Regions from separate parts of the Sodalis sp. RH22 genome, predicted to be linked through region 2. Evidence: predicted binding sites of a transcription regulator. Region 2 holds the regulator's gene; each other region holds the start of a gene.
The links. Region 2 encodes CRP, which controls carbon source genes, mostly activating them, when cyclic AMP is high. Its sites were predicted from a motif close to ATGTGANNNNNNTCACAT; they were not measured.
Positions count from the first base shown of each region.

Region 1 (7,490 bases), 590 kb from region 2:
GCGTTATCATCGAAGAAAACCGCGTCCTGGGCGCTTACCCCTTCCTGCTCGAGCACGGCGCGATAAATCGCCGGGTCGGGTTTGCGCATGCCCAGGTCCTGCGATAAATAGAGCTTATCCACGCACTGCTGGATCTCGGGATACTGGCTCGGCCAATAGTCGCAGTGCAAACGGTTGGTATTGGACAATATCACTACCCGGTGGCCCTGTTCGCGCAGGCGATGGATGATGTCGATAACCTCGGGACGCACGCCGACGAACACCGCCTGCCAGCCGGCGGTAAACTGCTCAAAACTCAGGGCGATGCCCAATTCATTGCAGATCAGGGCGGCAAACGCCTCATCGGTAATATCGCCCCTTTCGTGCTGCTCGAAAGCATCGCCCATGACGAACTGTTTCTTCAGACGGGCCAGGGGCACACCGCTGAGATTACTCCATACACCCAAAACGCGGTTAAAATCGATATCTATCACGACATTACCTAAATCAAAGATATAAAGCATGGCTCCCTCCCGATCTTTACTCATGTTCCCACTGTAGCGGGAAAAGGGCCAACTGAACAGCCATGAACACGCATTCGGATGCTTTCGCCGGCCGGCCGTTGACCTCAGCCATGCTGATTCGGTTGTGCCGCGTCCTGAAGGCTAACCGGCCAGTCCGGTCTCCACGCTGAATTCCCGCGTCGCGCCCGGCTCCAGCGCAATCAGTGTGCCGGCCCGGCTGGCGGCGATATGGCCTTCGGGACGGCAGGTGGCCGGCAGGATAAACGCCGCCACTTTTTGATCGCCGTTATGGAGTATCCAGCGCGTGGCATGGTTAAACTGCGCCGTATCGAAACGGGTGACAAAGCGCGGCCCCGTCCCCGGCGCCTGCATAACACATTCCACCCGATCGGTATAGGTTGCCAGGTTGTCGGCAAAAAAGACAATTTCCGGATCGTAGAACTGCGGTTGGTCCAGCGCCTTAAGCGCCAACGGATCGCGGGCCAGCCCGGCGGTATATTCCAGCCATTGCGGCGTGGGGTGCACATGGCCTGGAATCGAGGTACGCAGCGCAAACGCCGCGGCAGGAATATTCTGGCTGAAGGTCGCCAGGGGAACATAGGCGTAGTTCATATGGCACATATACTGGAGCGGCATCGGCACGCTGGCCAGATTGGTGACCCGCATGGCGATGGTCATCAGTGTCGCGCCGGCGCCCAGCCTGACCGAGGGCGACGCCAGGTAATGATCACCAAAGCCTTTAACATATTCATAGCCGCCGCCCAGGGTTACGCTGTCGCCATCCACCAGCAGGAAAGCGCTATCCATACGTGCGCAGGGCATTTCGCCATGCAGGGGATGGGTATCTTCCGGCGCCGGGCAGCCGTTGCTCAGCAGGCCGGAGTGGAACGCAAAGCAGCCATAGGTATCCACCACCGACTCGCCCCATTTGGGTTCGCTAAAGGGGTTCTCCATGCGCAGGCTATGGCCGTCGAACTGCGCGTCCCATACCATCTGCCCGTAAAAGGGCAGCAGGGTGATAAACCCCCGGCTATTGCGCAGGGTCACGGCTTCGATACCCGAAGGATAGGTAAATAACGTGACGCTAAGTTCACCATTCTCCACCAGACGAAACGGCTGTCCGGTGAATTGCTGGCGCGTAAGATGAATAACAGCGGCCATAATATCGACTCCTTGCTTAAAGTTGGTTATCCATCATCGATTCCGCGGTCGCGATTCGCGGTTGTTTATTGCGCAGTTCGCCCCAGAAATAGTAACCGACATAGGCAAAGCACAATAATGACACGCCGAACGCCTGTTTCATCGACCCGAGATGATCGGAGACATACCCCTGGATTGCCGGCACCACGGCGGCGCCGACGATGGCCATAACGATCACCGCGCCGGCCACTTCGGTATATTTATTATCCACCGTATCGAGCGTGCCGGCATAAATGGTGGCCCAGCAGGGTCCGAACAGTACGCTGACAAATACCGCGGCATAGACGGCGGTGAAGTTCGGCACCAGCACCACATAGGCCAGCGTCGCCACGCCCAGGATAGAATAGGCGATAAGAACTTTTTGCGGGGTAAAGCGCGTCATCAGGAAATTGGCGACAAATTTACCGATAAAAAAACAAATAAAGCTGTAAATCATAAAGTTGGACGCGTCACGCTCATTTACCGCCCCCAGGTTCAGCGCCAAACGGATGGTAAACGACCATACGGCCACCTGCATGCCCACATAGAGAAACTGCGCCGCGATGCCCTTGCGAAAGCGCGCATTGCCGGCAAGATAACGCAGCGTTTCGCCCATGCCGGGCGCGGCGCGGCGGTTTTGCTTATCGGGCTGCGGTTTGCAGTGGGGATACCGGGTGAGCATAAACAGCACCATCACCACCACCAGCACCATAATCAGGTATTTATAGGGTTCCAGGGTCAGTTCCAGCATATTGAGACGGAACTGATGCACCTGCTCCGGCGTCATGGCGGCCATTTGGCTGCTTAAACTGCCGCCTTCCTGAAACACCAGGTATTTCCCCAGCACAATACCCATCAGCGCGCCGATGGGATAAAACGTCTGGCTGATGTTCAGCCGCAGGGTCGCGTAATCGCGATGACCGATCATCGAGCTGTAGGTATTGGCCGCGGTCTCAAGAAAGCTTAAGCCGATGGCGATGGCAAAAATGGCCGCCAGGAACATGGTATAGGTGGCCATATGGGAGGCGGGATAGAACAGTACGCAGCCGATGATATACAGCGACAGGCCGATCATAATGGCCATTTTGTAGCTGCTTTTGCGGATAACCATCGACGCCGGGATGGCAATCAGGAAATAACCGCCGTAAAAGGCGCTTTGCACCAGGGCGCTGGCAAAATCGCTCAATGCGAACACCGTTTTGAACTGGGTGATCAGGATATCGTTAAGGCTGGCGGCGCAGCCCCATAGCGGAAACAGGCAGGACAGCAGGATAAATTGAAACAACGGTGTTTTGTTTAAATAGCCGTCAGGCATTTGTACCGTATTGTGGCGCATGATGTTATTCCTGATGAAGGGTGGCAAGGAAATCATGGAACTGGGAAGCCTCGGCATAGGAACGCTGGGTGCCTTTACCCCGGACGCTGTAGGCGGCATAGGCGGACGCGTAGCGCATGGCCTGTTTGATATCGCCGCGCGCGACAAAATAATGCGCAAAACAGCCGATAAACGCATCGCCGGCGCCGCTGGTATCCACGGCGTCGACCGGTACCGGATCGACCCGGTACACCTCGTTGCCGCTTAGCCACATCGAGCCGCGATGCCCCATGGTAATAATCAGGTTCTTCAATCCTTTGGCCAGCAGCGAACGGCCGGCCAGCAGGATATGCTCCTCGCTGTCCACCGGCATGCCGGTCAGAATTTCCAGCTCTGTCTCGTTAGGCATAAAAAAGTCGCACCGGCAGGCATACGCGATATCCAGTTCCCGGGTGGCGGGCGCCGGATTAAGGATTACGGGAACCTGATGCCGGGCGGCAAAATCAATGGCGTGATAGACGGTGGCGAGCGGAATTTCCAGCTGCAGGATAATCAGCCGGCAGCCCTTGAGCTGTTCCGCCGCCCGATCGATGTCCTGCGCGCCGAGGTGATCGTTGGCGCCTTTGATAATCAGGATGCGATTATGTGAATCTGGATCGACAAAAATCGGCGCTACGCCGCTGGATACGCCCGCCACCGTTTCCACATAGCGGGTATCGACCCCATGGCGCACCAGGTTGTTAACGGTATTGTCCGCAAAGAGATCCTCGCCGACTTTACTGACCATCATCACCTCCGCCCCTAGCTTGGCGGCGGCTACCGCCTGATTGGCGCCCTTGCCGCCGCAGCCGATTTCAAAACCGGGGGCTTCCAGCGTTTCCCCGGTTTTAGGCATCTCTTTGATATAGGTGATTAAATCCACCATGTTGGAACCGATAACTGCGATATCCATAATTATTAGCCCTCATATTTTTAACCTTATTCAATGTTATTTTATTAACACTAACAAGACAAAAATGTTAGTAACATGACAATGATCACATCGTTTAATGAAAATTAAATTGCCACATGCCTATTGTAAGAGGCTTCTGTAATGTTATTATTCTCACATTATTATCGTGATAATCCACATAAAGGACATTAACATGACTTCCCCTGAAATCGATTTTGCCCCTTACATCGACCATACCCTGCTGGCGCAGGATGCCACCGAAGCGCAGATCACCACGTTATGCGGCGAGGCTAAACAGTGCGGATTTTATGCGGTCTGCGTCAATTCCGGGTATGTGCCGCTTGCCGCGCGCTTGCTGCGCGACAGCCCGGTAAAGGTCTGCTCGGTGATCGGCTTTCCGTTGGGCGCCGGCCTGACCTCCGCCAAGGCGTTCGAGGCGCAGGCGGCGATTGCGGCGGGTGCGCAGGAAATAGATATGGTGATTAACGTCGGTTGGCTCAAAAGCGGCAATATTGACGCGGTAACCGCCGATATCCGCGCGGTCCGCGAGGTTTGCGCGGCTATTCCGTTGAAGGTAATATTGGAAACCTGTTTGTTGAGTTCACCACAAATTGTCGCGGTTTGCCGGATATGCCGCGAACTGAAGGTGGCGTTTGTGAAAACATCCACCGGCTTCAGCACCGGCGGCGCAAAAGAAGAACATGTCAGGCTGATGCGCGAAACCGTCGGCGGGGAGCTGGGCGTTAAGGCCTCCGGCGCCGTACGCGATCGCCAGACCGCCACCGCCATGATCCTGGCCGGCGCCACCCGAATCGGCACCAGTTCAGGTGTCGCGATCGTATCGGGCAAGGCGTCCGCCAGCGACTATTAATTTCTGAGAACCCGGCGGAAATCGGGTCTGATAACGCAGGATGTCATATGGAAACGCGGCGCGAAGAAAGGATTAATAAACTGATACTCGCCCTGAAGCGGGAAGATAAGCTTCATTTGAAAGATGCCGCCGTCCTGCTGGGCGTCTCGGAGATGACCATCCGCCGCGATCTCAGCGCCGAACCCGCGCAGGTCGTACTGCTGGGCGGTTACGTGGTTAACGATCCGCGCAATAATAACGTTACCCACTATTTTGTTTCGGATCAAAAAGCCAAGCACGTTGAGGAAAAAACCCTTACCGGCCGCCTGGCGGCGGCGCTGATCGAGCCGGACGACACGGTTTTTTTCGACTGCGGCACCACCACCCCGTTTATCATCGATGCGATTGACGATGACCTGGCGTTTACCGCCGTCTGCTATTCCCTGAATACTTTCCTGGCGTTACAAGATCATCCTAATTGCAAAGTTATTTTATGCGGCGGCGAGTTCCACCCCGCCAACTGCATCTTTACGCCGCTGACCCAATATTCCATCCTGGATAATATCCGCCCCGATAAAGCGTTTATCTCCGCGGCGGGTATTGATATCGGTTTCGGCGCCACCTGCTTTAACTTTGACGAACTCACCATGAAGCATCGCGCGTTGTCCATGTCGCAGCAGGCAATCCTGGTGGCCGATCACAGTAAATTCGACAACATCAAACCCGCCTTTATCGGTGCTTTATCCTTGTTTCATACCCTGATAACCGACCAATCGCCGCCGCCGAAATTTCATGAGTATTGCCAACAGCATGACATCAGGCTGCTTTATCGCCGGGAATAGCTGAACGACGGGCAAAAAAATGCCGGGCTGCTTACGCAGACCGGCATTGTTACGTTATCGCCGCCTGGGCCGACGGGTTTAAGCTTCTTTACCCGAACGGTTAGCGCGTTTACGGTCATTTTCGGTCAAATGACGTTTACGTAAACGCACGGACAGCGGTGTCACTTCCACCAGTTCATCATCATCGATAAACTCCAGGGCCTGTTCCAGCGACATCTTGATCGGGGTCACCAGCGTCGTGGCCTCATCGGTGCCGGAAGCACGCATGTTGGTCAGTTTTTTACCTGTCAGGCAGTTTACCGTCAGGTCGTTGGAACGGGTGTGGATGCCGATAATCTGGCCTTCATACACTTCCGCGCCGTGGCCCAGGAACAAACGGCCGCGATCCTGCAGGCTGTACAAGGCGTAGGCTACCGCTTTGCCCTGGCCGTTGGAAATCATCACGCCGTTCTGGCGTTGGCCGATTTCACCCGGACGGACATCGTCATAATGGCTGAACGACGAATACAGCAGGCCGGTGCCGGACGTCATGGTTAAAAAGTCGGTGCGAAAACCAATCAAGCCGCGGCTGGGGATGATGTAATCAAGACGGATGCGTCCTTTGCCATCCGGCAGCATATCGCGCATTTCACCTTTACGGATGCCCATGGCTTCCATAACCGGGCCCTGGTTCTGTTCTTCGATATCCAGGGTAACCTGTTCGAACGGCTCTTGTTTCTTGCCGTCGACGGTACGATAGATAACTTTCGGGCGCGATACGGCGATTTCAAAACCTTCACGCCGCATGTTTTCGATCAGCACCGACAAATGCAGCTCGCCGCGGCCCGAGACCAGGAAGGTGTCCGGATCGACGGTTTCTTCCACGCGCAGGGCCACGTTGTGCACCAGCTCTTTGTTCAGGCGCTCAAGGATCTGGCGGGAGGTGACGTATTTGCCTTCCTTGCCGCAGAACGGCGAGGTGTTGACGCCGAACGACATGGAAACGGTAGGTTCGTCCACCGTCAGCGGCGGCAACGCTTCGACCAGGGCCTGATCGCAAATGGTATCGGAGATATTCAGCTCGCCAAGGCCGGTAACGGCGATGATATCACCCGCTTCCGCCAGCTTGGACTCGATGCGCAGCAGGCCCATATGGCCCAGCACCTGGCCCACTTTGCCGTTGCGACGCTTACCTTCATGGTCGATGATGGTAACAGACTGGTTCGGTTTAACCGAGCCGCGTTTGATGCGGCCGATACCGATGACGCCAACATAGCTGTTGTAGTCAAGCTGCGAAATCTGCATCTGGAACGCGCCGTCGCTGTCGACGTTCGGCGCTTCGACGTTCTTGACGATGGATTCAAACAGCGGGGTCATGTCGCTGGCCATGTTCTCGTGCTCATAGCCCGCAACACCGTTTAACGCGGAGGCATATATGATCGGAAAATCCAGTTGCTCATCGGTTGCGCCGAGGTTGACAAATAAATCAAACACCTGGTCCACTACCCAATCAGGGCGGGCGCCGGGACGGTCGACTTTATTGATGACCACAATGGGTTTGAGACCGTAAGCAAAGGCTTTCTGGGTCACGAACCGGGTTTGCGGCATGGGTCCGTCCATGGCGTCGACCAGCAGCAATACCGAGTCAACCATGGACATCACGCGCTCAACCTCGCCGCCGAAATCGGCATGTCCGGGGGTATCAACGATGTTGATACGGTAGTCGTGCCAGTTAATAGCGGTATTTTTAGCGAGGATGGTAATCCCGCGCTCTTTCTCCAAATCGTTGGAGTCCATGACGCGCTCAGTGGCGTCGTTGCGGTCACCCAATGTTCCGGATTGTTGCAACAGCTTATCGACCAGGGTAGTT
Region 1 covers NZ_CP178731.1:3,841,314-3,848,803, forward strand. The annotation lists gene yihX (glucose-1-phosphatase) at 1-503, opposite strand, end outside; gene ACL2XN_RS17445 (aldose 1-epimerase family protein) at 645-1,664, opposite strand; gene fucP (L-fucose:H+ symporter permease) at 1,681-3,018, opposite strand; gene rbsK (ribokinase) at 3,023-3,949, opposite strand; gene deoC (deoxyribose-phosphate aldolase) at 4,143-4,820, shown strand; gene deoR (DNA-binding transcriptional repressor DeoR) at 4,868-5,641, shown strand; gene typA (translational GTPase TypA) at 5,720-7,490, opposite strand, start outside.
Region 1: the regulator CRP is predicted to act here: its motif matches at 4,091-4,108, upstream of deoC (deoxyribose-phosphate aldolase).

Region 2 (7,490 bases):
GATAAGCGTTAACCAGTACAAAGTCGCCCAGGGTCATGGTGCCCTGGGTAATGCCGCGCGCCGCCATGGCCATCATCGTGACCAAACCGACGGAAATCACCGCCGTCTGGCCAATGCTCAGCACCGTAAAGCTGAATTGGTTTTTAATGGCGGCGCGCTCATACAGCCGACGCGAGCTGTCAAAGCGCTGGCACTCGAACGCCTCATTGCCGAAATATTTCACGGTCTCGTAATTAAGCAGGCTGTCGAGGGATTTATTACTGGCGTCGGCATTGGCCTGGTTTAATTCGCGGCGAAAGCGGGTACGCCATCCCACCGCCGTAATGGTAAACAGGATATACGCGCCGACGGTGGCCATAATCGCCACCGCGAACCAGATGTTCAGCAGCCGCCACATAATGGCCGCCACCAGGCTGATTTCAAATAAGATGGGCACGATGGAGAACAGTACGCGCGACAGCACCGTCGAGACCGCCTGGGTTCCCCGCTCGATGGACAGGGACAACCCGCCGGTGCGCCGTTCCAGATGAAAACGCAGGCTTAGGGCATGCAGCTGGCGGAAAACGCGCAGGCCCAGCAGCCGGGTGGCGTTTTGGCTGACATAGATAAACATCACGTTGCGCAGTTCATCAAATAACGATGCGCAGACCCGCGCCAGACCGTAGGCGAGGATAAGCCCGATGGGCACGGCCAGCAGCCGCGCCTGGTCGCCGCCCAGCCGGTCGACGATGGCTTTATAGGCCAGCGGCACCAGCGACGTGCCGACCTTGGCCACGATCATAAACAGCAGCGCCGCCACCAGATAGTAGCGCAGCTTAGGGTTATTCTTGGGCCACAGGTAAGGCAGCAGTATTTTCAGCGGCTTATAACGGTACATGCGTTGTTTTTTTATCCCTGACGATATGACAATATGGCCGGTAGCCTGCGGGCGGGCGTCGGGTGAATATCACACAGGTCCTGATCTCCTGTCCAGGCAAAGGACGCTATCCTGTGTAGCTGGCGGGGCACGGGCCGCTATCTAAAATGCATCCTGTTGTTATTCAATAAAAATCTATTTACCAGTAGGATATACCGGCGATGTTGCTGCTTATCGATAACTATGACTCCTTTACCTACAACCTGTACCAATATTTTTGCGAGCTGGGCGCGCAGGTAGAGGTATGGCGCCACGACCGGTTGCAACTGGCCGATATCGAGCGCATGGCCCCGCGGCAACTGGTGATTTCCCCGGGTCCCGGCACCCCCGACGAGGCCGGCATTTCATTGGCGGCCATTCGTCATTTTGCCGGCAGGATACCTATACTCGGCGTCTGTCTGGGTCATCAGGCCATTGCGCAGGCTTTCGGCGCCCGCATCGTGCGCGCAAACCAGGTGATGCACGGCAAAACCTCCGCCATTACCCATGACGGCCGCGGCGTCTTCGCCGGGCTGGCCCTGCCGCTGACGGTCACCCGCTACCATTCCCTGGTGATCGACCGCGCCGGCTTGCCCGATTGCCTGGAGGCGACCGCCTGGAGTCTGCGCGACGGCGCGCGGGATGAAATCATGGGCATCCGTCATCGAACCCTGCCGCTTGAAGGTGTACAGTTTCATCCTGAAAGCGTGCTCAGCGAGCAGGGCCATCAACTCCTGGCGAACTTTCTTGCGTGTTAGCCGATCGGCATGTTGATATAGCATTAACGGACAAGGCCACGGGCAGCGGCTTTTTTTCGCTCTGATAGTGATAAAACGATTGCACTGGAGTGATTTTTTATTCATATTTTATGACTATAATATCACTTCTTGATTTGTTGCGGACCGGGTAATTACATATGAATACAGATAATAGCGCAGTAACGCGGGAAACTTTCGACCAGGTTATTCTGCCGGTTTATGCACCGGCGCAGTTTATTCCGGTCCGGGGCATGGGCAGCCGGGTATGGGACCAGGACGGAAAGGAATATATTGATTTCTCCGGCGGCATTGCGGTCACTGCGCTGGGACATTGCCATCCGGCGCTGGTCGCGGCGCTGAAAGCCCAGGGCGAAACCCTATGGCACACCAGCAACGTCTTTACCAACGAACCGGCGCTGCGCCTGGCGCGCAAGCTGATTAACGCCACCTTTGCCGACCGGGTGTTTTTTGCCAACTCGGGCGGCGAGGCCAATGAAGCGGCGTTTAAGCTGGCGCGTCACTACGCCATTACCCGCCACAGCCCCTATAAAACCAAAATCATCGCTTTTCATAACGCGTTCCACGGCCGCACGCTGTTTACCGTTACCGTGGGCGGGCAACCGAAATATTCCGACGGCTTCGGGCCAAAACCGGCGGATATCGTCCATGTGCCTTTTAACGATCTGGCGGCCGTCAAGGCGGTGATGGATGATCATACCTGCGCCGTGGTGGTGGAGCCGATTCAGGGTGAAGGGGGCATTATGCCCGCCACGCCGGAATTCCTGCAGGGCCTGCGCGATCTGTGCGACCAGAATCAGGCGCTGCTGGTGATGGACGAAGTGCAGTGCGGCATGGGGCGCACCGGCAAGCTGTTTACCTATATGCACTATGGCGTAACGCCGGATATTCTGACCACCGCCAAGGCGCTGGGCGGCGGTTTCCCCATCAGCGCCATGCTGACTACGGAAGAGATCGCCTCGGTGATGAAAGTGGGCACCCACGGCACCACCTATGGCGGCAATCCCCTGGCCTGCGCGGTATCCGAGGCGGCGCTGGATGTGATTAACCAGCCGGAAGTCCTGGCGGGCATTAACGAAAGGCACGATCGTTTTGTCAGCGCGCTCCGGGCAATTGACGACAAATATCAGGTATTTTCGGATGTGCGCGGCATGGGCCTGCTGCTGGGCGCCGAACTGCGGCCGCAGTTCCATGGCCGGGCGCGCGAGTTCCTGCACGCCAGCGCCGCGCAGGGCCTGATGATCCTCAACGCCGGTCCGGACGTCATCCGTTTCGCGCCGTCGCTGGTGGTGGAGTTCGCCGATATCGAACAGGGCATGGCCCGGTTTGAACAGGCGGTGGCGCAGGTTATCGCCGCCAAACCCTAGGCGCGCGGCGGGAGACTAATGGCTTAACCGGCGCGCCAGCCAGTTGCCGTGCTGCGGCCGCTGGCGCCAGGCTACCGAAGAAATCGTATGCATCACGCCCAGATGGAACAGAATACGCCGCAGATGGCGTTCCATCAGGGTGCCGGGCAGCTCCGGCGTTTCGCCGGCGGCGTCCATCACCGGGCTGTCTGAGCTTGGGCCGTCATATTCCAGCCGTTGCTGGCAGCGCTGCAGCGCCACCTCGCAAGAGGCCAGGTACTTTTGCGCCAGCGTCGGCGTCAGCATGTAGTGATCCCGCGCCAGGATGGTCATGGCATTGATGTGCTCGACGATGAACTGGCTATGGGTCACCCATAAACGCATATCGGTCAGATAGCGCGAATTAAACGCCGGCTCCCGCATCGCCTGGCTAAGCGACGTAAACAGCGCGTTGTGCGCCTGGTTGACCTTCATGCGCGCGTAGGCCAGCGCCGCCGGCTCGGGGGCGGGTTGCAGCAGCAGCCGCAGCGCGTCCTGGCCCCGCTCCAGCGCCAGATGGGCGTTTTTGCGCAGCATACCGCTTTGCCACTGCGGCCATAACCACAGCATGCCGCCGAACGCCAGCATACAGCCGATCAGCGTATCCACCAGCCTGGGCACCAGGAAATGCGCGCCGTTCAGCGACAGTAGCTGCAACGTATACACCGCGGTCACCGTCATGCCGATCATCGCCAGGCCGTAATTTTTGCGCAACACCAGGTAAGACGCCAGCGTCAGGAACAACATGCACAGCAATACCGTGCCGTCGCTCAGCCTGAATTGCAGCGTGCCGGCGGCAATCACCAACCCCGCCAACGTGCCCAGGGCCCGATGCTGGATCCGCACCCGGGTGGCGTTATAGCCGTTCTGGCTGACAAACATCACCGTCATTAAAATCCAGTAGGGTTTGGGGAGATCCAATACCAGCCCCAGGCTGCTGCCGATGGCCAGCATAATCCCAAGCCTTGCCGCGCTGCGCAGCGCCATGGATTTAAAGGAACAGTAGCTGACCAGCGCATGCCAAAACGACAGCCGCTGCTGGTTGTCGGCCATCAGGTCGCGGCGGTAAAGCGGGCGCTGGGTACGCAGCAGCCGGGCGATACGGCTGAAATGGTAATAACAAAACTGTCCGACCGGATTATCCGGATGCCGGTCGGCAATTTTTTCCAGGGCCGACAGCGCGGTGGCCATGTTAAAACGCCCCGGCTGCCGGTGATAGAGAATATCATCCGCCAGTACCCGCAACCGCGCGGCAATCAGCCGGGCGTTATAGCGGATAACCGCCTCGGCGTGGCTTTGCGCCACCAGTTTTTGTACTTCGTCCGGCTGGTGCAGGCTGACGGCGATATGCTCCTGCAAATCCAGCGCCACCTGGAAAGAACGCAGCAGGCGTTTGTACTGCAGCTGATCATTGGCCGACAGCATATAAAGCTGCTGGTATACCTGGGCAATCAGATCAATCACCGCCTGCTGGCGGGCAAACAGCGGCGGCAGGGCGGTTTCCGGATCGGTATGCTGTGTCAGCAGGGTATATTTCGCCTCGATATAATCCGCCAGCTCCCGATACAGCAGGCTAAGAGATTCCCGCATCGGCTGCTCCTTCCACAACCGGAACCACAGGGCGTTGAACAGTCCGTACCAGGCGGTGCCGGCAATATACAGCAGCGGCGGCACGACGGGCGGCACATTGCCGGCCAGGCCCAGGGTAAAGATGGCGGCGATAAGCGCGGCGGGCAATAAACGGCCGTGCAGCGGGCTGATTTCACCGGTAACGCCGAACAGCAGCGCCAGGCCGAGCATCACCAAGGGCAATGGCACCGGCACGGCCAACAGCACCTGGATCAGCACGCTGCTCAGCGCGAACAGCGCACCGCCGACGGCCAGGCGCTTGAAAAACCGTTTATGCAGGGTATCGAGGCCGGCGATATTGCAGCAGGCAGGGACCAACGAAAACAGCAGGCCGTTTTGCAAGCTGCCGAATAACAGGCCGGCGGCCACCGGCAGGCATAGCACGATGGTTTGCCGCAGGGCATAGTTTACTTCAGGGTGGTAGATTAACCGGCGCCACATACTGTCAGCAAAAAAAGCGTGGTACGAAGCACCACGCCTGTATAACGGGGCTATCAGCGCGTGCCGTAAACAACAATGGTTTTACCGTGCGCGGATATAAGATTTTGATCTTCGAGCATTTTAAGAATACGTCCTACCGTCTCGCGGGAACAGCCGACAATCTGGCCGATTTCCTGACGAGTGATTTTTATCTGCATGCCGTCGGGGTGGGTCATGGCGTCGGGTTGTTTCGCCAGGTTCAACAGGGTTTGCGCTATGCGTCCGGTAACGTCCAGGAATGCCAGGTTGCCGACTTTTTCCGACGTTACCTGTAAACGACTGGCCATTTGCGCCGACAGGCGCATCAGGATATCCGGATTCACCTGAATCAGCTGCCGGAATTTTTTATACGAAATCTCGGCGACTTCACAGGCGGTTTTCGCCCGTACCCAGGCACTGCGTTCCTGACCTTCCTCGAATAGGCCGAGCTCACCGATGAAATCTCCCTGGTTAAGATAGGAGAGAATCATCTCTTTGCCTTCTTCATCCTTAATCAGCACCGCCACGGCGCCCTTAACGATGTAGTAAAGCGTTTCAGCCTTTTCACCCTGATGTATAAGTGTACTCTTCGATGGATACTTATGAATATGGCAATGAGACAGGAACCATTCGAGAGTCGGGTCTGTTTGCGGTTTGCCGAGAACCATTCGCTGTTATCCTCTTTTGTCATCGCTATCCCAGGTTCGGGACATCGTATTCCCTGTTACGGCGCTTGTATTATTCACTCTGACTCCGCGTTTAAACGGAGCGACGTAAGGGAACTTATTAGGGTCTGGTAATGTGATGTTCCGATCGATCTCTTGCCCTTTCATTATCATGAGGCCGATCCAGCCTTGTTTTTAGCATAGGTTTGAAGCAGTGTCTTCTGTTGTCTTGCTTCAGCATGAAGTATGTTCAGTAACATTGCCAGTTTTCCAACAAAAATGTAGTCTGCTGGAAAGCTTTTCATCAGGAGTATCATAATGCAGGCACGGGTCAAATGGGTAGAAGGGTTGTCTTTCATGGGCGAATCCGCCTCGGGCCACCAGGTTTTGATGGATGGGAACGCGGGCGAAAAAGCGCCCAGCCCAATGGAAATGGTATTGATGTCGGTCGGCGGCTGCAGCGCCATTGATGTGGTATCGATTTTACACAAAGCGCGGCAGGACGTCCGGGACTGCGAGGTCAAACTCACCTCCGAGCGCCGCGACGAGGCGCCGCGCCTGTTTACCCATATCAACCTGCATTTTATCGTCACCGGCGCCGGGCTGACCGACAAGGCGGTGGAGCGGGCGGTGACGCTATCGGCGGAAAAATACTGCTCGGTCTCACTGATGCTCGGCGCGTCGGTCAATATGACCCACAGCTTTGAAGTGCGCGACGAACGCCACGCCCCCGCCGCCTAACCGGCCCGCCAACACCGCACTCAAACCCGGCGTGTTCAAGGGAGAGCGCGCCAATGGGGTCGAATCGGGCATGGTTTCTCTGCCCGACCGAGCGCCCCATGGCACGGTATGCTAGGCCCGCCAACACCGCAGCGAATCCTGGCGTGTTCAAGGGAAAGCATGCCGATGGGGCCGAATCGGGCGTGGTGTTCCCGCCCGAGGCCTCGAGTTTACTTAATTTCCTTTCCTTCCAGCAACTGCTGTACCAGCGGCCCCATTATCAGCTCCATCGCCAGCCCCATCTTGCCCCCGGGCACCACCAGCGTATTAATATTGGAAATAAAGGAGCCTTGCAGCATCGCCAGCAGGTAAGGCAGGTCGATATGCGCCAGGCTACGGAAATGAATAACGACAAAACTTTCGTCAAGTGAGGGAATCGCCTTGGCGGCGAAAGGGTTCGACGTGTCGACGGTCGGCACCCGCTGGAAATTGATATGGGTGCGGGAAAACTGCGGCGTGATGTAGTTAATATAATCCTCCATCGACCTCACCACCGAATCCATCACCGCCTCGCGCGAATGCCCCCGCTCGCCGGTATCGCGCACCAGTTTCTGGATCCACTCCAGGTTGACGATGGGCACCACGCCCACCAGCAAATCCACGTGCTTCGCCACGTCATGGCTATCGGTTACCACGCCGCCGTGCAGCCCCTCGTAAAATAACACGTCCGTCGGTTCCGGCAACGCCTGCCAGGGCGTAAAGGTACCGGGGATCTGGTTATACGGCACCGCCTCGTCATACGTATGCAGATATTTACGCGACTGACCGCGGCCGGTATCGCCATACTGATGAAACGTATGCTCCAGCAGGCCAAAGTTATTGGCGTCCGGACCAAAGTAGCTGATATGGCGCCCTAAATCCCGCGCCTTGCGGATCGCCATATCCATTTCCGGCCGGGTAA
Region 2 covers NZ_CP178731.1:4,432,709-4,440,198, forward strand. The annotation lists gene ACL2XN_RS19990 (ABCB family ABC transporter ATP-binding protein/permease) at 1-877, opposite strand, end outside; gene ACL2XN_RS19995 (aminodeoxychorismate synthase component II) at 1,078-1,653, shown strand; gene argD (bifunctional acetylornithine/succinyldiaminopimelate transaminase) at 1,812-3,038, shown strand; gene ACL2XN_RS20005 (YccS/YhfK family putative transporter) at 3,054-5,126, opposite strand; gene crp (cAMP-activated global transcriptional regulator CRP) at 5,180-5,812, opposite strand; gene ACL2XN_RS20015 (hypothetical protein) at 5,980-6,168, opposite strand; gene ACL2XN_RS20020 (OsmC family protein) at 6,128-6,550, shown strand; gene ACL2XN_RS20025 (phosphoribulokinase) at 6,760-7,490, opposite strand, start outside.

Region 3 (7,490 bases), 1.8 Mb from region 2:
CTTTTACGGTGCGCTAAATCCTGTTCGCCGCTGTAATTACCTGATTTTTGATGGTAACCGAATCGCAGGTATGCCTGGGAAAACATATGATTAATCCAATTTACCGATTGCCGGTGTTGATCCTGCTGGCCGGCCTGGCCGTCAATGCGGCCGCGGCTGAAAAAGAATGCCCCGCGGCAAAAAAAAATATCAATGACAGTAATAACCTCATCATGCTGAGCGGCACCGCCAAAGGCGACATCCGGCTGGTGGTGGCGGGGATGGTGGGAAAAGATCTGGATGAACAGGCCCGCTCAAGCATCAGTTTCGACACCTGCGGCGCCCTTATCGAGGAAGCGTACGATTACCACAAAACGGAGGGCCGCATGACCCTGCGCATGTCCAATCACACGGTAAAATCCGCTGATGGCTGGGAGAGCGAGTACGATATCGCCATCATTCTCGATCAAGACGGCAAGCCAACGCTGGTTAACCATAAGCAGGGCAAAAGCCGGTTTTTTACCGGTAAAAACGGCGTGATCACCTCCTCGACCGATGCCTTTACTATTAACGAGCGGCCCGGATTTACCACCGGGACCTATGACTACGATAATAATTTGCGTCTGGTCAAAAGCACGGCGCGGGGCACCGACGCGTTCAGCAACGATGAATATATTTACGCCTATGATAAAAAAGGTTATTTCATCTCGATGCGTTCGAACCATGGTCAAACCCGTTATCAGTATGATGCCGACGGCAGGGAGGCGGGTTCTTTCTCGGTGTCACGGACGCCGGTAAGCCAGCTCACCAAAGTGGAGCAGTGCCAGCGCAACGACGACGTGGGCAACTGCATCCTGAGTTATGGCAGCGACACGGAAATTTTACCGCAGTCGATTATCAGACGACACCGCAGCACGGCCACGCAATACCAGTATTGGGACAGCGCGGAATCACATTGATTTTCCCGTGACTTAGGCCTGCATATTCTTTTTGCCGGCATCAAGCCGCCATTATCTTTTGGCGGCGGATGGCGGCTTACTCTTTTCGTTCCTAATCTTGATAGGTTGACCCGGAAATTGATGGCGCCCGCCAGGCGTTCTCATGCCCCGTATGCAATGCTGACGATAGCGTCGGCGGCTCTTATCCCCACTCACCCGAAAAAAGGATCAGACAACATGAGCACTATCACAACCGATGACGGGACGCAGATATTCTATAAGGACTGGGGCACCGGCCAGCCGGTGGTTTTTTCCCACGGCTGGCCGCTGACCGCCGATGCCTGGGACAGCCAGATGATGTTCCTTGCCGACAAGGGCTATCGGGTTATCGCCCATGACCGGCGCAGCCATGGCCGGTCGGCCCAGACGTGGGACGGGAATGATATGGATACCTATGCCGATGATCTCGCGGCCCTTATCGCCAGCCTGGATCTGCAGGACGCCATCCTTATCGGCCATTCCACCGGCGGCGGGGAAGTGGCGCGCTATATCGGTCGCCATGGTACCGGACGCGTGGCCAAAGCGGTGCTGATAAGCGCAGTGCCGCCGCTGATGCTGCAAACGGCGGCGAATCCCGAGGGCGTGCCGATAACGGTTTTCGACGGTATCCGGGCCGGCGTGTCGGCGGATCGATCGCAATTTTATCAAGATCTCGCGGTCTCGTTTTATGGTTATAACCGCGACGGCGCCAAACTCTCCCAGGGGGTGATAGATGCTTTCTGGCTGCAGGGGATGGCGGGCGGCATCGCCGGGCAATATGCCTGCATCAAGCAGTTCTCGCAGACGGATTTCACCGAGGATCTGAAAAAATTCGACGTGCCGACCCTGGTGCTGCAGGGCGATGACGATCAAATCGTGCCGCTAGAGGTTTCGGGCCGTAAATCAGCCAAGATCATTCCCGACGCCACGTTAAAAGTATTGGCCGGCGCGTCCCACGGTATGTGTACCGTGGATGCCGATAAGGTGAACGCCGCGCTGCTTGAATTTCTCCAGGCCTGATTTCATCAGCGTTTTTTTGCCAAAAAAAAAAGCTGCCGCGGCAGCTTTTTTGACGTCATGGAAATTAATACATGGCACCGGGCGGTACGTCTTTCACGGTATTAACGTATGACAGCAGAATTTTTTTCAGGAATTTACGGAATTTCATATGCTTTCCCTCACCAGGTTTGTTCGCCTGTAACGTGTTTGCGTTTGATGAGGTAATAATATGACCTCCGTCACATAAATGCAAATATTTGTGATGCGCATCACATAAAAAAGAGCATTTTTTTACAATGCCGGCGACGTGTTTTAACACATCGCGCCAATCCGGGGCGGGGATTATAACAGCGGGGTCGCTTTGTCATTTTCATCCACCGCGACAAAATTAAACTGCCCCCGCACCACTTCCTCCCGGCCCGCCGCGTACATATCTTCAAGGAAAATGGCGACATCCACGGTGATGCTGGTCCTGCCCACCCGGCTAACCCTGCCCACCAGCTCGATAATGGTGCCGGAAGGAATGGGCCGGCTGAAGGTGATTTTTTCCGTGGATACCGTTACCAGCCGTTTGCGGCAGAAGCGGGTGGCGGTAATAAAGGAAACCTCATCCATCCATGCCAGGGCGGTGCCGCCGAACAGGGTCGAATGATGGTTTATGGTGGTGGGAAACACCACCTTGGCGACGGTGGTGGTGGATTGCAGGATTTTTTGCTTTATTTCTGCGCTTAACTCATCGTGCATAGCAATACCTTCACATCTTTTTAACAAGTTAGTGAAGTGATTATGCCTGATATCGCGCGCGCATCCCAGAGGTGCGGCAGGGCCGGAGTTCAGGTCGCCGCTAGACGATACTGTTGATAACCCCGCCGTCCACCCGCAGCGCCGCGCCGGTGGTGGCCGATGCTTGCCGGGAGCAGGTATATACCACCAGGTTGGCCACTTCCTCGGGGGTCGCCAGCCGTTGGATAATAGAGGTTGACCGGTGGGTGCGCACAAAATCGGTTCCCGCCTGTTCAATACTCACGCCCGCATCCCGGGCGGAATCCTTCAGCATCTCGCGCACGCCTTCGGACAGCGTTGGGCCGGGCAGTACCGAGTTTACCGTGACCCCGGTGCCGGCGGCGAGTTTGGCCAACCCGCCCGCGACGGCCAGCTGCGCCGTTTTGGTCACCCCGTAATGGATCATTTCCGGCGGGATATTAAGCGCCGACTCCGATGAAATAAACACGATGCGCCCCCAGTCGCGTTCCAGCATGCCTTGCAGGTAAAAACGCGCCAGTCGTATGCCGGACATAACGTTGGTCTGGAAATAACGCTCCCACTCATCGTCATCCACGTCGAAAAAAGGCTTAGGGCCGTAAATGCCGGCGTTATTGACGATAATATCGGCGGCGGGTACGGCGCCGGTAAGCGTAGCCACGCCCGCCGCATCGGACAAATCAGCCGCCACGCCTTCAACCGCCGCCTGCGGCACCGTGTGTCGCAACTGGCCCAGCGCCTTATCTACCGTGGCCTGGCTGCGGCCGTTAATCACCACTGACGCGCCGGCGCGCGCCAGCCCAGTGGCGATGGCAAAACCGATGCCGCCGGTGGAGGCGGTGACGATGGCGCGTTTTCCCGATAAATCAATATGCATAATACTCTCCAGAAAAAAATGCGAGGACATGGCGCGGGACAACCTGTTCACCAGCTTATCTCCGCCGGCCGTAAGACGCGACAATAAGTTCGCTTCTGATGATGCTGAAGGTGCGCGTCTGAATGAATGATAGGTCATGATGGTTGCGGCGTTAAGCGGGGCAAGGCGAACCCCTGCGTCTTTGTGACGCGGTCCTCACGCTGCGCCGGCGATATCGGGCAGGCAAACTGCCGTCGGCCTGCGGTTATGCCAGGTTTTCAGCCAGGAAGTGCAGTAGCCGTTTGATGCGGGGCGGCTGGAATTTATTCCGATTATACAGGGCGACAAGGGGCGCCGGTTCAATAAAATACTGATCCAATACCGTCACCAGCCGGCCCGCGGCCAGGTCTTCACTGATATCCAGGATCGACTTATAAGCGAATCCGTATCCCATGACGGCCCATTTGCGGCTAATGTCGTCGTCATTGGTGGTGTAGGCGGGGGTCATGGTCAGCTGCCGCGGCATTTTTGCTTCATCGCGATAAACCCATTGCTCCTGATTGCCTAAGGTATTAATCAGGGCAATGGACGGCAATGCCTGCAGATGGGGGGGCGCCAGCGGTGGATCCAATTGCGCCAGCAGCGCCGGAGCAACGCATACCACCCGATGACTGTCGGCCAGTTTATAGGCCGTCATGCCGGCGTCGTCGTGCTGCCCATAGCGGATGGCGATGTCAATGTCGTCGCCGATCGGGGCGGTCGTGGCATCGGCCAGAGAGAGAATAAAGTGTATTGCGGGAAAGTCTTGGCGAAAGCGCTCCAATAAGCCAATCAGACGATTGCGGCCAACGTCGGAGGGGGCGGTAATGCGTATCGCGCCCTTGATGTCATCCTTGCCCGAACGCAACAGCTCGGTGACGTCATTAAGCTGTTCCACGGCGCGCTGGCTATAGCTTAGGAACAGCTTGCCCTCGTCGGTCAGCCTGAGCTGGCGGGTGGTCCGTTCAAACAGGCGCACCTTGAGACCGGTCTCCAGACGCACGATGCAGGCGCTCGCCGCCGCCGGAGAACAACCGAGCTTACGTCCCGCCGCCGAAAAACTGCCCAACATCGCCGCTTCGATAAAAAGTCGCAAATCACTTAAACGTTCCACTCATTATCCTTAATCTCATCTCTTTTACATTAGCATCCTTTATTATGCTGGATGACGGCGGAATTCGCCTTATTCTGCCGTTGCGTTAATTCCCCATCCCAACATAAGGTATTGACAACGGCTAATTTAGCGTATAAGGCCAGCGTCTTGACGCGCGCGCTCGGCCGCCAGCCGCGCCCTGAAATCATTCAGCGCGCTAATCTCTCGCCGCAGCGCGTTTGCCCGCGCCGTCTGCCCGCGCCGGACCGGGCTTATGTCGGTACCGGGAATCAGCCTGGCCAACGCCGCCAGCAGCTCAGGCAGGGGCTGGTTTTTGTTCTGCCTGACAAAATGGCTAAGCGCGACATAAGTCAGCGGAATATAAGCTGATTCACTATGCACAATCATCCGTGGATGACGGCGGTAGAAGCCCAACAGCTGGATTTTCGCATCCGCGACAATCTCATTTTCCCGGCAAGTGCCTTCACGGGCCGGCGCCTGCGCCGGCCTGAAACGACGGTCCTTCGCCCGAACTCCCGCGGCCGGCGGCAGGCCGCTTAGCCGCCCGGCGCCGATATCCGCGAAAACGCCCAGGGCGGCACTGACAAAAGAAATATCTGACCATCGCATATCAACTTCCTCTGAAATGAGTCACAGTGGTTGGTTCTGGGTTATCCGCTGATGCAGCAGGTCATCGACGATAAGCAGGTCCTGCCGCCAAAGCGCGCATGCCTGGTCCAGGTCATCATTAATGCCGGTTAACCTTTGTTCGCGCCTTGTTATCGCCCGGCCGACAAAATAATCCAGTGAATCCAGCAGGGCGGCGGCGGCGCGGGCGCGGGCGGCGGCGAGCCCCCCGGGATAGCACGCGATCAAATCATCCAACTGCCGTCGTACTTCCCCGCTCAGCGCGTTGTTTCTGTCGCCGTCCATAAGATGATCCTCCAGGGACAGCGTAATAAGGCGGGGAGGATGGGGCAGCAGCGGCGCCAGGCTGTTTTCCAATGTGCAACGGGTTGTCTCGCGCGGTTTCCCCTCCTCGTCATGCAGTATCATTATCAGCCGTCGCCCGAGATCGGGAAAACGGTTCTGCAAGGCGGCCAGAAAACGGATTTCCGGCTGAGCCAGCCCCGGCTGGCCCGCGCCGTGGACATACAGGATCCAGTCCGCGCCGATAGCGCCGGCCAGCGCGCCGGCGGGGGAGTCGTTGATATCGTCGATAAAGAGACAGCGGCGGGAGGGGTGATCAACGCCGCTTTTTTCTGGCGAATGGCGGTCGCTCAGGGCCGTGCGCGCATTACCGCTGATGGCGGCAGGCAATACCTTCTCCAGGACGCGTTTGCCCGTACCGCGTAAACCGCACAGCGCGATACGGTGTTCGGATAACGGACGAGCATGATTTGTCCGAAATTCCCGATAAAAAATGGCAAATTCAGGATCTTCTTTGCATAAGTAGTGCAAATTATCGCGCTCAGTCCTGTTCATTCTTCATGATTTCCCATGACATACTTAAGTCCCGCTAAGGTTATCGGCAGACCTTGCCTGATGTTTAACCTTCTGTTGCCCGGGGATGGCAGGAATGGTTCGATAATGCCGGGTCGAAAGCCCGCCGACCCTCATGAGCCATGAGGTTTTTGCTTATCAATACGGCGAGATATAAAACTTCAGGCAAGAAATAATTTTACTGAGCGGCTAATAAGGTTAATGTCTTCTCCCATTTGTATTATGGCACTGATATTATTAGTTTCTCTTGGCGTTGACATGTGCTCATTGCGTGCCTGTAGCAATCTTTCATACAAGTATTGCCCAAGCGCTGTTTCAGCAGGGAGATCCGTAATAAATGTCTCTTCCGACAGGCTATGGGCCAGGGCCAGATATTTACTCATAAAAGGCACGACGAGATATTTTAGCAGATGGTTGCCTGGACTAAATACGTTGGCAAACATTTTGTCTAGACATTCCCGCAGACGTTCGGAGATGCTCTCCAGTTTATCCTGCAGGCGGCCGGTTTTCCCGGTGTTAAAATGCGAACGTTGATCATAGATGTCCGTTGCTAAGATAACACCCATTTCTTTCATGATGCTAAAATAAATAGGCGCGGTTATTATGGTTTTTTCAGGGTTGTTCTTAATGTAATCTTGCACCAGGTAATGTAATTCAGCATAACTTTTAATAAAATATAAATAATTTTTATCCCTTCGGTTATGGTATTTGTTTTTAACCTTGTGCGCCGACTTTCCCGCCAGGGCAAAAAAAAGGGTTAGACTGCGCTGCGAATATTCCTGCTCGAAACTGTCTGTTCCCATTCCCTTGGCGGCAAGGAGGGCGCGGACATCGCCTTGCGGCGCGTTTGTTCCGCGGTCACCCGGTGTATCAACGGCGGCGACTGGTGCGGCGCCGCTATCAGCGCGCGATTCATCGCCGGCCATAGTGACGTGGCGGGTAAAAAGGGGAACAGGAGCGGGTCTTGCCAGGACCAACGCGTTCCGATAGTTATTCTGCCGTGGCTGTGTTTCCCTGCCGCACAGGTTGGCGCCATAAGAAAACGTGCAGGCAATACTCGTTTGCGAAATAATGTTACCCATTATGCTCCGATGGCGTTTAAGCGAACCACTATCAATAAAATAATATGATTGTAGTTTGAAAATAACCGTTATTGTCTTTTGCCATGCCTGTTGTCAGGTCCTGCATGGGATATTAACAGAGGGAAATAACTTCGTAAACGCCGGTAATGACAAGAATATTGCGCGGACGATCATCCTACGTAATGAATTATAGATGATTA
Region 3 covers NZ_CP178731.1:2,584,776-2,592,265, reverse strand. The annotation lists gene ACL2XN_RS11885 (hypothetical protein) at 87-938, shown strand; gene ACL2XN_RS11880 (alpha/beta fold hydrolase) at 1,155-1,976, shown strand; gene azuC (stress response protein AzuC) at 2,041-2,124, opposite strand; gene ACL2XN_RS11870 (acyl-CoA thioesterase) at 2,298-2,699, opposite strand; gene ACL2XN_RS11865 (SDR family NAD(P)-dependent oxidoreductase) at 2,800-3,594, opposite strand; gene ACL2XN_RS11860 (LysR family transcriptional regulator) at 3,839-4,726, opposite strand; gene ACL2XN_RS11855 (hypothetical protein) at 4,853-5,335, opposite strand; gene ACL2XN_RS11850 (hypothetical protein) at 5,357-6,190, opposite strand; gene ACL2XN_RS11845 (hypothetical protein) at 6,370-7,290, opposite strand.
Region 3: the regulator CRP is predicted to act here: its motif matches at 2,213-2,230, upstream of azuC (stress response protein AzuC).